2 linked regions of the Kutzneria chonburiensis genome follow. The protein of the gene in region 2 interacts with the protein of the main gene of each other region in a pairwise test. Links are inferred from orthologs where the notes say so. Each region holds a gene or a part of one and is shown on either strand. Other genes may lie near its edges.

Evidence for each region.
Region 1: the proteins of uvrA (region 2) and uvrB interact in binary tests that used the Escherichia coli proteins (3 or more experiments, as listed by UniProt). The link is inferred for Kutzneria chonburiensis from one-to-one orthologs.

Annotation. Positions count from the first base shown.
Region 1 is NZ_CP097263.1:10,053,882-10,060,950, forward strand. Bases 2,235-5,201 are described here. They hold uvrB (excinuclease ABC subunit UvrB), read left to right. Parts: upstream 2,235-2,624; coding sequence 2,625-4,778; downstream 4,779-5,201. Other genes in these bases: M3Q35_RS46710 (DUF4232 domain-containing protein), read right to left, coding at 2,235-2,410; M3Q35_RS46720 (hypothetical protein), read left to right, coding at 4,876-5,064; M3Q35_RS46725 (MmcQ/YjbR family DNA-binding protein), read left to right, coding at 5,111-5,201. Also shown: coaE (dephospho-CoA kinase), read left to right, coding at 1-283; M3Q35_RS46700 (ribonuclease FAU-1 family protein), read right to left, coding at 457-975; M3Q35_RS46705 (ribonuclease FAU-1 family protein), read right to left, coding at 1,113-1,664; more of M3Q35_RS46710, read right to left, coding at 1,748-2,234; more of M3Q35_RS46725, read left to right, coding at 5,202-5,452; M3Q35_RS46730 (RDD family protein), read right to left, coding at 5,636-6,166; M3Q35_RS46735 (HelD family protein), read left to right, coding at 6,496-7,069. UniProt on the Escherichia coli protein: The UvrABC repair system catalyzes the recognition and processing of DNA lesions. A damage recognition complex composed of 2 UvrA and 2 UvrB subunits scans DNA for abnormalities.
Region 2 is NZ_CP097263.1:4,917,116-4,924,603, forward strand. The notes cover bases 1,299-4,684. They hold uvrA (excinuclease ABC subunit UvrA), read right to left. Parts: upstream 4,361-4,684; coding sequence 1,499-4,360; downstream 1,299-1,498. Other genes in these bases: M3Q35_RS22015 (C1 family peptidase), read left to right, coding at 1,299-1,427; M3Q35_RS22025 (maleylpyruvate isomerase family mycothiol-dependent enzyme), read left to right, coding at 4,552-4,684. Outside these bases: M3Q35_RS22010 (hypothetical protein), read left to right, coding at 1-494; more of M3Q35_RS22015, read left to right, coding at 588-1,298; more of M3Q35_RS22025, read left to right, coding at 4,685-5,331; M3Q35_RS22030 (MBL fold metallo-hydrolase), read left to right, coding at 5,401-6,078; M3Q35_RS22035 (hypothetical protein), read right to left, coding at 6,126-6,560; M3Q35_RS22040 (hypothetical protein), read right to left, coding at 6,682-6,942; M3Q35_RS22045 (DUF6531 domain-containing protein), read left to right, coding at 7,222-7,488. UniProt on the Escherichia coli protein: The UvrABC repair system catalyzes the recognition and processing of DNA lesions. UvrA is an ATPase and a DNA-binding protein. A damage recognition complex composed of 2 UvrA and 2 UvrB subunits scans DNA for abnormalities.

The DNA.
Region 1 (7,069 bases), 5.1 Mb from region 2 along the record:
GCACTGGCGCAAGCGCACCCACTCCAGCGCCGATCCCGGCCGCTGGGCCAATCTGCACCTGCGTGCGGTCGGCTCCCCGGGCTGGCGCTACGCCCTGCTGTTCCCGGCCTGGCTGCGGGCCGACGACGCGGCCCGGGCCGACTACGAAGCGATGAAACGTGAGATGGCCACACGTTTTGCCGACATCCCGTCCTACGGCGACGGCAAGGAACCCTGGTTCGCCCAGGCCGACGCCCGCGCCGAGGCGTGGGCCGCTGCCACCGGCTGGACCCCACCCCTCTAACCCGCCCTTCTTTCGCTACCTGAGTGGCTCACTTGGCTTCTGGGGCCAAGTGAGCCACTCAGGTGCCGACGGGGAGGGGAAGCTGGTCCCCGCCTTGTGGAGCCGCAGGCGTGGCCGGGCGGGGAACGACCACTGCGACTTCGCCCGGGACGCGCTACCGGACGAGGAAGTCCTTACAGGGGCGGCCAGACGTCGAAGATGTCCAGGTGGTTCAGCCACGCGTTGAGGTCGTGGCGGAAGTGGCTCATCTCCTCGAGCGTGCGGTGCACGGTGCGCAGCGCCAGATCGGCGTCACCGGGGCGCAGCACGCGGCCGGCGACGGCGGCGGCGAACTCCTCGGAGCGCACGATGCGGGCGGTGGTGCCACCGGGCACGGCCAGGCCGAGCAGCAGATCGGTGGTCCGCCACGACCGGCTGTCCCGCTGCACCCGCACCGCGGTCAGCGTGCTCGGCGTCGGACGGCCATGCCGGGAGCGGGAGCGCAGGTGGGTCAGGCGCAGGCCCAGATCGGGCAGCAGCCAGGTGACCTCGCACTCGGCGAACGGGTCCTCGGGGGTCGGACATTCCATCCGAAGTCCCCACCGTTCCACCACGCATGTCGTCAGGTGTCGCGTGCCCCCGGACGAGTAGCTGCGAACCCCGGTGAAGGTGTCGACGGTGTCGACCAGCTGCGGAGTGATGACCGTTCCCACGCGACCCGAGGGTAGCCCTAGGTGTTCGCCCGGTGACCGTCCGGGTCGATTCGTTACATCACGCATTGTGGCCGTTTGGATACCGAATGGGTTGCGAGCGTGCTCGTCAGTCGAACGGCTCTTGACCGCGGTTTCCGTCATCGGCTAATGCCCCAGGCGAGTTCCACGCCCTCGGCGGCCAGCCACCGCTGGATGTCGTAACCGTGCGCGGCGATCCCCGCCACCGCACGGTAGGTGACCTCCAGAGCCAGTTGGGCGTCCTGGGCGCTGAGCACGCCCAGGCGCACCGCGGTCATCAGCTCGTCGGTGTCCAGCACCTCGACCTCGCGGCCGGTCCGCACCAGCAGATCGAGATAGAGGTCGACGGTCCGCCACACGCTCTCGTCCGGCTGCACGTGGACGATGTCGACGTAGAAGTCGAAGTCCCGCTCGTGCCCGGGCCACCAGCTCTGCCTGGTGACCCGCAGGCCGAACGCCGGCAGCAGCCACGACTCGAAGTGCTTGAGCTTGGGGTGCCCGACCACGGCCCGCGACATGTAGAGGCCGTGCTCGGTGCGCCGGTACTCGTCGACCGTGCGCACCTGGCGCTTGGGGTCCGTGTTGGTCATCGCGTCCAGGTCGAACAGCTCGACCTTGGGCGGATGGACATGGGCCTCGCCCCGGACCTGGGTCGGCAAGTGGACGGTCATGCCGACATCGTCTGACCTGCGCGGCGTCACTGCCATCCTCCGGCAGGGTCATATTCCGACCGCTGCCGGGTGGTGGCGTTGCGTCAGCTCGTGATGGAAGTGCCGACGCTGCTCACGGTGAGCAGCGGGCCCACGCTGCCGGCGCAGCCCTGGCCCGAGGTCGGCAGGAACATCGCGGCGGTCTCGTTCGGCGGGTAGACCCGCAGGCCGCGGACGTCGACCGGCTTGCACTGGTCGGCCGGGAACGGGCCGGCGTTGACGATGACCAGGCCGGCGTTGGTGCTCCCGCCGGGACGCAGCGTGATCGTCGGGCCTTGGTTGCCGCTGCGGTTGGCCGGCAGGCCGACCTGCTGGCCGCTGTCGCCGGTGACGTAGGAGACGCCGGGGAAGCCCTGCAGCGTGCAGCTGTGCTGGCTGATATTCGTGAACTGGAGCGAGGTGTACGTCTTCTGCATGGCGTGGTCGGAGTCGTGCCCGAACGACAGTTTCAGCTCGCTCGACTTGCAGTTCGACGGATTGTTGGACGCCGCGGGCTGCGCCCCATTGTTGCCCGTTTGCCCACCGCCCGTACCGGCGTCGGTTCCGCCGCCGGAGGCCTGCGCGGAGGTCGTCGGCGGCGGGCTGCTGGTGGCGGTGTTACCGCTGGTGATGGGGGTGATCGTGCCCGAGATCTGGGCGCCGCCGCAGGCGCTCAGCATGAAGGCTCCGGCGACGCAGGCCACTCCGACAGCAATGGTGGAACGCATGATGTACTCCCCGACTTTCGGTGGCCGGCGGAATTGTGGATCCGAATCGCCTGCCGTGGTTGTTCCGATGCTTAGAGGATGTGTGCGCGGCCGTTTGGTTGACGTGGTGTGATGTGGATTACAGCCAGTGAACCCGCGTCGATCCGGCCGCGTTGCAGGTCGGCCGAGCCGCTGCGCCGCGAAACTGTCAGGGGTGCGTCCTACTCTGGGAGGCGTGGCAGATGCACCTGTGCTTGCGTCCTCGGAGTTCCGACCGGTCAGCGACATCCCGCGCGCCGACGGGCGGTTCAGGGTGGTCGCCGACTACCAGCCGTCGGGCGACCAGCCGCAGGCGATCATGGAGCTGGAACAGCGGCTGCGGCGCAACGAGCCGGACGTCGTGCTGCTGGGCGCGACCGGCACCGGCAAGTCGGCGACGACGGCGTGGCTGGTGGAGAAGCTCCAGCGGCCGACGCTGGTGATGGCGCCGAACAAGACCCTGGCGGCGCAGCTGGCCAACGAGCTGAAGGGGTTCTTCCCCGACAACGCGGTCGAGTACTTCGTCAGCTACTACGACTACTACCAGCCCGAGGCGTACATCCCGCAGACCGACACCTACATCGAGAAGGACTCCTCGATCAACGAGGACGTGGAACGGCTGCGGCACTCGGCGACGATGAGCCTGCTGACCCGGCGTGACACGATCGTGGTGGCCTCGGTGTCGTGCATCTACGGTCTCGGCACGCCGCAGTCCTATCTGGACCGCTCGGTGCAGCTGAAGGTCGGCGGCGAGGTCGAGCGCGACCTGTTCCTGCGCGCCCTGGTCGACGTGCAGTACACCCGCAACGACATCGCCTTCGCCCGCGGCACCTTCCGGGTGCGCGGCGACACCGTGGAGATCATCCCGGCCTACGAGGAGCTGGCCGTGCGGGTCGAGTTCTTCGGTGACGAGATCGACCGGCTCTACTACCTGCACCCGCTGACCGGCGATGTGGTGCGCGAAGTGGACGAGCTGCGCATCTTCCCGGCGACGCACTACGTGGCCGGCCCGGAGCGGATGGAGAAGGCCATCGCCGGCATCGAGGCCGAGCTGGCCGAGTCGCTGGCCAAGATGGAGAAGCAGGGCAAGCTGCTGGAGGCGCAGCGGCTGCGCATGCGCACCACGTACGACATCGAGATGATGCGCCAGGTCGGCTTCTGCTCCGGCATCGAGAACTACTCGCGGCACATCGACGGCCGCGGCGCCGGCACCGCGCCGGCCACGCTGATCGACTACTTCCCGGACGACTTCCTGCTGGTGATCGACGAGTCGCACGTGACCGTGCCGCAGATCGGCGGCATGTACGAGGGCGACGCGTCCCGCAAGCGCAACCTGGTCGAGCACGGCTTCCGGCTGCCCAGCGCATTGGACAACCGGCCGCTGACCTGGGAGGAGTTCCAGGACCGGATCGGGCAGACGCTGTACCTGTCGGCGACGCCCGGCCCGTACGAGATGGGTCAGGCCGGCGGCGAGTTCGTCGAGCAGGTGATCCGGCCGACCGGCCTGATCGACCCGGAGGTCGTGATCAAGCCGACCGAGGGGCAGATCGACGACCTGGTGCACGAGGTGCGGCTGCGGGCCGAGCGCGACGAGCGGGTGCTGGTCACCACGCTGACCAAGAAGATGTCCGAGGACCTCACCGACTACCTGCTGGAGCTGGGCATTCGGGTGCGGTACCTGCACTCCGAGGTGGACACGCTGCGCAGGGTCGAGCTGTTGCGGCAGCTGCGGCTGGGCGACTACGACGTGCTGGTCGGCATCAACCTGCTGCGGGAGGGCCTCGACCTGCCCGAGGTGTCCCTGGTGGCCATCCTCGACGCCGACAAGGAGGGCTTCCTGCGGTCGGGGACGTCGTTGATCCAGACCATCGGCCGGGCCGCCCGTAACGTGTCGGGCGAGGTGCACATGTACGCCGACAAGATCACCGACTCGATGCGGTACGCCATCGACGAGACGAACCGCCGTCGGGCCAAGCAGATCGCGTACAACACCGAGAACGGCATCGATCCCCAGCCGCTGCGCAAGAAGATCGCCGACATCCTGGACAAGGTGTACGCCGAGGCCGAGGACACCGACGAGGTCAAGGTCGGCGGCTCCGGCCGCAACGCCTCCCGTGGCAAGCGGGCCACCGGCACCGAGGGCGGCAAGGCCGTGTCGTCCGGTGTGTTGGTCGAGCGGGACGTGAAGAACATGCCCCGGGCCGAGCTGGCCGATCTCGTGCAGCAGCTCACTGACCAGATGATGGCCGCCGCGCGGGATCTCCAGTTCGAGCTGGCCGGCCGGATCCGCGACGAGATCGCCGACCTGAAGAAGGAGCTGCGCGGCATGGACGCCGCCGGCCTGAAGTAGCGGGGTTCCCCGGGTTTCGGCCCTGTCCGAAACTCGGGGCGCTCGCCGCCGTTCGTGGCTAGTGTCGACCCCATCCAGTTATCGGAAGGGGAGACCGATGCGTGCAGCAGTAAGGATTGTGGCGGCTTTGGCCGTTGTCGGCGGTCTGACGTCGGCCGGCGCGAGCGCCGCGTTCGCCGCCTCGGCGACCGAGTACGGCAGCGCCGGGCCCGACGCTTCGGCCACGGAGTACGGCGTCGTGCACAGCGACGCCACCGCCATCGAGTACGGCTTGTTGGCGAACTGACCGGTCAGGGGTGGGCGGCCGGGCCGCCCACCTCGTACCGTGTGGCATGGATCTGGACGCGGTGATCGCCCACTGCCTGGCCAAGCTCGGGGCCGAGGAGACCTATCCGTGGGGTGACGGCGAGCTGGTCGCCAAGGTCGGCGGCAAGGCGTTCGCGTTCATCGGCATGGACAGCGGGACCGTCGGCGTGAAATGCGGGGCGACCGCCGATGAGGCCGACGTCTGGCGGCAGCGGTATCCCGAGCACATCGTGATGAGCGCCTACATCGGCCGCTACGGCTGGAACAAGGTCACGCTCGCCGGCCTGCCGGCCGACGAGATGCGGGAACTGTTGGACCGGTCGTACGAGGAGATCGTGGCCAAGCTGCCTAAGTCGAAGCGACCCTAGGTGGATTACACCAATGCCGTGGCCGCGCACTCGGGCGAGCCGCTTCTGTACGTGGGCAGCGACTTTCCGCGAACGGATCTCAAACTGGCCGAGTGATCGAAGCTCAACCGCGGTGGACAAAGTGTTGGGCCACAAGGTGTTCACCGCGCGGGGCGGCAGCCGGCGGGACCACCACAACGCCGGTCAGTCGGCGACGACGCGGGTGCCGGTGAGCCAGTCGTGCAAGGCGCGGCGCTGCGGGTGGACGAGCGCGAGGCCGATGCTGACGGGCACGATGACGTAGACGCAAGCCAGGCAGAAGCAGGCGGTCTGCTCGGTGCCGAGGTGCATCCACAGCCGGCTGAGGCCGAGGTGGGCCAGGAACCACGGGCTGAGCTTGATGGTGGTGCGCAGGGCGAGCTGGATCGGGGTGGCGCGGGAGCCGTCGGCGCGGACGACGCGGAGGCCGACGCGGCGTTTGCCGAGGCTGCCCTGGCGGCGGCTGGTCTCGGTGAGCACGAGGTAGATGCCGACGGGCACAAGACCGAGCGTGAGGGTGAAGAGGTCGGCGGAGAGTTCGCTGGAGGCGCTCCAATTCGGCTCGAGGCCTAACGCCCGCAGCCCGATGGCGACGCCGCCGAGTAGCAACAGCCAAGCCAGCGCCACGAGACAGTCCACCAGGCAGGCCTCGGTACGGGCCCTCGACCCGGCCCGTGGCTGGACGTGACGCGGCAACTGCTCACCCCCGACCGAACTGCTTCAGCCGACAACAAGATCATTAGATCACGTCGTCGACCGGCCCGGGCTCGTCGAGCCGATGGTATCGGCGAGAACCGGTTCCGAGGTCAGCCCGCAAAAGGCCCAACCTGCGCGGCCGAACGGCCGTCGGTCAGGGGATTTGTCGCGTCCAGGTCGGTCGGCTGAGGCGGCGGAGAAGAACAAGACTGTTTCTCGACGACATCGGCACGCATCCTCGACGGCACCGCATCACCGAGTCACGGGGGAAACGCGTGGGCAACGCCGAGCTGGCTGCCGAACAAGACCATCTGACCGCCCTGTACGCGATGGTCGACGCCCGGCGGGAACGGGCGGCACACGGGATGAAGGCCGGCGACGAGGAGGCGAAGGCGTTCTGGGGCGAGGAACTGGGCCGCCTGGCGGCGGTGGAGGACGGACTCTGCTTCGGTCGGCTGGACATGCGTGACGGCCGACGGATCTACGTCGGACGGCTTGGCCTGTTCCGGGACGGTCAAGACGAACCGCTGCTGGTGGACTGGCGAGCGGCGGCGGCGCGGCCGTTCTACACGGCGACCATGGCGAAAGCGGACGGCGTGCGAAGGCGGCGGCGCATCACGACCCGGGGCCGGACGGTCACCGCAGTGGACGACGAACTGCTGGACCGGGACGCCGCGAGCGACAGCGAGCTGGTCGGGGAGGCGGCGTTGATGGCGGCGCTGACGGCGGACCGAACCGGCCGGATGCACGACATCGTGACCACGCTGCAAGCCGAGCAGGACGCGATCGTCCGGGACGACTACGCCGGCGTGCTGGTGGTGCAAGGCGGCCCGGGCACGGGCAAGACAGCGGTGGCGCTGCACCGGCTGGCCTACCTGCTCTACACCCGCGCCCACCTGCGTA
Region 2 (7,488 bases):
TCGCCTTCGCCGCAGCGGCCCTGGTGCTCGGCTCGCTGTTCGGCTGGCGATCACTGGCTTGGCTGGTGGCAACGACGCTGGTCGTGCTGGGCATCGGCCTGCCGACCGGCGTCGTGTGGCCGTTGGCGATCCTGGGCGTGGTCGCGGGCTGTGCACTGTCGTTCTTGCCGTTCCGAGCATTCATCGCCGCAGGACTGTGCGTGATTGCCGCCTTTGTCGGCGGTTTCGTCGTGTTTGCCGCATTGGCCGCCGTCGCCGCGTCGGCATTGCCGGCGCTTCGTGACCGCCGGTCGACACCGGTTGTGTTCGGACCGTTGCTCGCTGTCGCGGTGACGGCCGGCGCGGAATTGATTCTCTGGGCGACCGTCACGTTTGGCGGCCAGGAGGGCGGGGTACTTTTCGGCGACGGCCACGTGACGATTCCTCTGTTGTGCACGGCCGCCGTGCTGGCCGGGACACTTGCGGTCGTTGACCGGCGAACGATTAACAGTTAACCCCACCAGACCAAAGTAGCTACATCACGAGCGTTGCTCACACTTAGTTTTGCCTTTCCAGATCCCCTGCACCTGATCTGAAAAGGACAGTCCATGAGCAACACGCTCTCACGCGTGGCAATCGCGCTCGCCGTGGCGGGCGCCGTCGGCGCCATGGTGACGCCGATCGCCACCGCGGCCCCGGCCCATCCCCTGCACCGGGCCAACGGCGCGCTGCCCTCCCAGCACCGCGTCCAGCACCGTGACGCCCTGGCGTTCCGGTCGGTCCCGAACACCCCGACCAGCGCCTCGCTGGCCCAGTACGCGGTCACCCCGGGCGACCAGGGCCAGGTCGGCTCCTGCGTGTCCTGGGCCATCGACTACTCGGCGATGAGCATCCTGGAGAACGAGCAGGGCATCACCGGCCACCCGCAGGCCCCGATGTACACCTACGCCCAGCTGGCCCGGGGCAACGACCAGGGCAGCACGCCCTCGGACACGTTCGACATCCTCACCTCGCAGGGCGTCGACACGATGGACGACTACTGGCAGGGCAACTTCGACTACACCACCCAGCCCGACAGCAACGAGCGGGCCAACGCCGCGAACTGGAAGCTCTCCGGCTACACGCCGATCAGCACCGGCAGCGGCATCAAGGCCGGCGTGCAGCAGGCCATCGCCAGCGGCCTGCCGGTGGCCATCTCCATCCCGGTGTACCAGAGCTTCGAGCGGATCTCCCGCTCGCAGGCCACCGACTACAGCTACTACCCGACCTCGGGCGACCAGTACATGGGCGGCCACGAGATCACCATCATCGGCTACAACAGCAGCGGTGTCCGCGTGCAGAACTCGTGGGGCACCAACTGGGGTGACGGCGGCTTCATCAACCTGTCCTGGAACTACCTGGCCAACCAGGTCGAGGAGGCCAACGCGGTCGGCAAGCTCGTCCAGTAATCGCATAGTTCGTGCTTGGAAGGGGCTTTCCTGCACTCCGAGTGCAGGAAAGCCCCCTTCCAAGCGTCATGTCAGTTCTTCAGGACGTCCCGCAGGAACTCGGCGGTGTAGCTCTTCTTGTGCTCGGCGATGTCCTCGGGCGTGCCCTCGGCGATCACGGTGCCGCCGCCCGAGCCGCCCTCCGGGCCCATGTCGATGATCCAGTCCGACGTCTTGATCACGTCGAAGTTGTGCTCGATCACGATCACCGTGTTGCCCTTGTCGACCAGGCCCGAGATGACGCCCAGCAGCTTGCTGATGTCCTCGAAGTGCAGGCCGGTGGTCGGCTCGTCCAGGATGTACACGGTCTTGCCGGTCGAGCGCTTCTGGAGCTCGCTGGCCAGCTTCACGCGCTGCGCCTCGCCGCCGGACAGCGTCGGCGCCGGCTGGCCCAGCCGCACGTAGCCGAGGCCCACGTCGACCAGCGTCTTGAGGTGCCGGTAGATCGCGTTGATCGGCTCGAAGAAGCCGGCGGCCTCCTCGATCGGCATGTCCAGCACCTCGGCGATGGTCTTGCCCTTGTAGTGCACCTCGAGGGTCTCCCGGTTGTACCGGGCCCCCTTGCACACCTCGCACGGGACGTAGACGTCCGGCAGGAAGTTCATCTCGATCTTGATCGTGCCGTCGCCGGCGCAGGCCTCGCAGCGGCCGCCCTTGACGTTGAACGAGAACCGGCCCGGCTGGTAGCCGCGCACCTTGGCCTCGGTGGTGGAGGCGAACAGCTTGCGAATGTTGTCGAACACGCCGGTGTAGGTGGCCGGGTTGGACCGCGGGGTGCGGCCGATCGGCGACTGGTCGACCTGCACCAGCTTGTCCACCTGCTCGAGGCCCTTGATCCGGGTGTGCCGGCCCGGCACCTGGCGGGCGCCGTTGAGCTTGTTGGCCAGCACCGTCGCCAGGATGTCGTTGACCAGCGTGGACTTGCCCGAGCCGGACACGCCCGTCACCGAGACCAGGCAGCCCAGCGGGAACGACACGTCGATGCCGCGCAGGTTGTGCTCGCGCGCGCCGACCACGGTCAGCTGGCGCTTCTTGTCCACCGGGCGACGGATCGCCGGCACCGGAATCTCCTTGCGGCGGGACAGGTACGCGCCGGTCATCGACTGCTTGTTGGTCAGCAGCTGCTTGTACGGGCCGCTGTGCACCACCTGGCCGCCGTGCTCGCCCGCGCCCGGGCCGATGTCGACGATCCAGTCGGCGGCGCGGATCGTGTCCTCGTCGTGCTCGACCACGATCAGCGTGTTGCCCAGGTCGCGCAGCCGGCTCAGGGTCTCGATCAGCCGGTGGTTGTCCCGCTGGTGCAGGCCGATCGACGGCTCGTCCAGCACGTAGAGCACGCCGACCAGGCCGGAGCCGATCTGGGTGGCCAGCCGGATGCGCTGCGCCTCGCCGCCGGACAGCGTGCCCGCGGCCCGGTCCAGCGACAGGTAGTCCAGGCCGACGTCCAGCAGGAAGCGCAGCCGGGCCTGCACCTCCTTGAGGACGGCGCCGGCGATCATCTTCTCGCGCTTGCCCAGCGTCAGGCCGTCGAGGAACTTCGAGCACTCGGCCACGCTGAGCGCGCACACCTCGGCGATCGAGCGGTCGCCCTGGGTCTTGTGGGCGAGCGTGACGGCGAGGATCTCCGGCTTGAGGCGCGTGCCCTGGCAGGCCGGGCAGGGCACCTCCCGCATGTAGCCTTCGTACTTCTCCCGCATGAACTCCGACTCGGTCTGCTCCTGGCGGCGTTCCAGGAACGGGATGACGCCCTCGAAGTTGGCGTAGTAGGAACGCTCACGTCCGTAGCGGTTGCGGTAGCGGACGTGCACCTGCTCGTCGACGCCGTGCAGGACGGCCTTCTGCACCTTGGCCGGCAGCTGCCGCCACGGGGTGTCCATCCGGAAGCCGATGGTGGTGGACAGCGACTCCAGCAGGCGGATGAAGTAGTCCGCGGACTGGCCGCCCTGCCACGGCGCGATCGCGCCCTCGGCCAGCGAGAGCTCGTCGTCCGGGACGACCAGCTCCGGGTCGACCTCCTTGCGGGTGCCCAGGCCCGTGCAGACCTGACAGGCGCCGTAGGGGGAGTTGAACGAGAAGGAGCGGGGCTCCAGGTCCTCGATGGCCAGCGGGTGCGCGTTCGGGCAGGCCAGCCGCTCGGAGAAGCGCCGCTCGCGGGCCGGGTCGTCCTCCGGGAGGTCGACGAAGTCCAGCACGACCAGGCCGTCGGCCAGGCGCAGCGCGGTTTCCACCGAGTCGGTCAGCCGCTGCTTGGAGGACGGCTTCACGGTGAGCCGGTCGATCACCACCGAGATGTGGTGCTTCTCCTGCTTCTTCAGCTTCGGCGGCTCATCGGACAGCAGGTGCACGGCGCCGTCGACCAGGGCGCGGGCGTAGCCCTGGGACTGGAGGTTGGCGAACAGGTCGACGAACTCGCCCTTGCGGCCGCGCACGATCGGGGCCAGCACCTGGAACTTGGTGTTGGCCGGCATGACCAGGACCTGGTCGACGATCTGCTGCGGGGTCTGCTTGGTGATCGCCTCGCCGCAGACCGGGCAGTGCGGCTTGCCGGCGCGGGCGTAGAGCAGGCGGAGGTAGTCGTAGACCTCGGTGATCGTGCCGACGGTGGACCGCGGGTTGCGGTTGGTCGACTTCTGGTCGATGGAGACCGCGGGCGAGAGGCCCTCGATGAAGTCGACGTCGGGCTTGTCCATCTGGCCGAGGAACTGCCGGGCGTAGGCCGACAGCGACTCGACGTAGCGCCGCTGGCCCTCGGCGAAGATCGTGTCGAATGCCAGGCTCGACTTGCCGGAGCCGGACAGGCCGGTGAACACGATCATGCTGTCGCGGGGCAGGTCGAGGTCGACGCCGCGGAGGTTGTGCTCACGGGCGCCGCGGACGACGAGGCGGTCAGCCACTGGTTCCCCTCTTCACGCAAGGACTGGCGGACGGAAAGATCGAAAGTGTGGTCGAGCCCCCATGTTATGCCGCGGGTCCGACAATTTGCGTCGAGGGTGGAGATCCGCAGGTCCAGGGCACTACCGGTCTGTGGTGGGTGGCCGTACGCTGGGTTAGGTATCTGATCACGCCGCGACGTCGGGATGAGCTGATGGTCAGTAATACCTCCGCCACGCACACGTCCGAAGCCACTGGGGTCACCGTGCCGCCGCAACGGGTCCAGCAGTCCGACGCGGTCCGCGAGGCCGCCGCCGGCCTGGCCGCGGTGGAACAGGCGACCGGCAGACTTCTCCAGGTCGTCGCGGACATGGACGACGCCGCGGCGCGGGGCGCCAGCGCCCTGCCCGGGTGGACGCGGGGACATGTGCTGACCCATCTGGCGCGCAACGCCGACGGGCTGGTCAACCTGCTGACCTGGGCCCGTACCGGCGTCGAGCACCCGATGTATGCCAGCAATGCCGACCGGGACATCGACATCGAGGAGGGCGCGCCGCGGTCGTTGTGGCTCCTCGAGCAGGACGTCGTGGCCGCCTGTGGGCGGTTCGCCGCCGCTGCCACCGGACTGGGTGACACCGCCTGGCAGGCCGAGGTGATGCTGCGCGGCAACCGGGCCGTACGGGCCCATCAGGTGCCGTGGAAGCGGGTCAGCGAGCTGTGGATCCACCTGGTCGACCTCGACGCCGGCGTCTCGTTCGACGACGTGCCGGTTGACGTGGCCGAACGCATCATCGGCGATTCACTGGCCCACTACCGTTCGCTGCCCGCTCGGCCGTCCTTCCGCCTCACCGTCGGCAGCCGCAGCTGGGACGTGGCCGGTGATGGCGACGTGCACACCGTCACCGGCAGTAGCGGCGCCGCACTCTCCTGGGTGACCGGCCGCGGGGCTGCCGGCCTCTCCGGCGACGTCCCCGCGCTGCCACCCTGGCTGTGAGATCCACCCCATCGTGTGAACGCTCGGCCGCCATGGAGGGACGGTGGCCGAGCGACTAAGTTCGGTGGTGTGGACGTTGTCGAGGAGTACACGGGACATGTCGAGCCCAACGGGCCGGCCGCGCGGCGCACGCTCGAGGCCCTGACCATCACCAAGATTTCCGTCGGGCCGATGGACAACAACGCGTATCTGCTGGTGTGCCGCCGTACCGGCGATGCCCTGCTGATCGACGCCGCCAACGACCCCGAGCGCTTGGCCGACCTGCTCGGCCACGACCCCGAGCGGCCGCGGTTGAAGACCATCGTCACCACCCACCAGCACGCCGACCACTGGCAGGCCCTCGGCGCCGTGGCCGGGGCCAACGGCTCCAACACCGCCGCCCACCCCCTCGACGCCGCTCCGCTGCCCGTCCCCCCCGACTTCCTCGTCGAGCACGGCTCCACCCTCGAGGTCGGCGAATCCGTCCTCGAGATCATCCACCTCCGCGGCCATACCCCCGGCTCCGTCGCCGTCCTCTACCGCGACCCCGCCGGCCACCCCCACCTCTTCACCGGCGACTCCCTCTTTCCAGGTGGCGTGGGCAAAACGTCGTCGCCGGAGAACTTCACGTCGCTGCTGAACGACGTGAAGTCGCGGTTGTTCGACGTCCTGCCGGACGACACGTGGTTCTACCCGGGGCATGGCGACGACTCGACGCTCGGCGAGCAGAAGCCCCACCTCGACGAATGGCGTTCACGCGGCTGGTGAGCAGGACACGGGGGCCGCCGACAGTCATGCGGCGGCCCCACGTGGGTTCAGTCTTCGTATCGTTTCGTCACAACGAAGGCAGTGCCCGCGAGTGGCTCCCCAACGGGGGTCTTCGCCCAGCTGGCCAAGACTTCAGATTGCCCATCACTACGGTTCAGCAGTTCGACTATCTCCTCGAGAGCCGGCGGATCAGCCCTCACACAATCGAGCACCGGCTCACCCGTGGCGCTGCCGTATTCCTCCTCCGGCTCGTCAGGCACCCATTGGCAGATCTCGACTTTCCAGCCGTTGCGTTGCCACCGGCAGCCGGGGATCGGCGCCAGGACATTGAGGAAGTACCAGCCCGCTTCCTCGTCGTACGGATCGTCAGTGATCCCTAGATGCTCGATGAGCAACCGCGCTTCACTGTTGGCGCACTGCCGACTCGCCGCGAGAAGCAGCCGCAGGTCCGCAGCGGCGGGTTCAAGACGGGACTTGACCACGCCCCACTCCAGGTCATTTAGGTTGTCACGATCCTCCTGAGCAAGCCCCGGTGCCGACTCGCCGAAGGCAACGAAGGGGAACTGGAATTCCCAGCAGCGACGCTTGTCCGATTCCGGAGGCTCAACTCCCTCGCGCGTTTCGATCGGTCAACGCAGCCAGATGTGTGGTCGGATAGTGCGCGAGCCGCTCGCCTCGCTCGTCATACATGCTGACCGGCACCGTGGCGTAGGAGGAAATCCGATTCAGTGCATCAACGATCGGCGCAGCTAGCGCCATATTGTCCACGCTCGTGACCGTAGACGACACGACTCCGCCCGGCCCACGGTAGGTGGCCAGGATCTGCACTTTGCCACGGCTGGCATGGCGTGAATAGATTGTCATGGGCATGCCCCTTCAGCCGGCGCCACGACAGTGAGCTGGCAAGTAACAAGGAAGTTCAGTGGCGAGGCGGTGGCGCAAGCGCGATCCAACGCTCCATGCCTCGAAAGAAGTCAGCGGTGGCTCAGGTCCGATCCCGCGCTCCTTGCATCACCGCAACGGCACCCATGACCCGACCGGGACGGCAACAACTGACACGCGTGCCCATCAGCATCATCCGATCCGGTCGCACCGGTTCGGGCGATATGCCAGGATCGACGAAGGTCGAAGGCAGGGGGCGACTTGAGCGGATTTCATGTCGATCCGGATCACCTGGACAGGTCCGGCGGCAAGCTGGGGGACTTCGCGGAGAAGGTCTCGAGCGGCGGCGAGCGCCTACAGCAGGCGGGGCAGAACCTGCTGTCGCACGCCAGCGGCGACCGGTCGGGTGTGGGCGCGGTGGTGTCCAAGGTGTTCGGCCGCGGCCTTGAGATCACCGGCAAGGTGTTCAGCGAGGGCGGCCGGGTGGTGGGGGCCGCGGGCGGCCGGCTCAAGCAGAGTGGGCGGCTG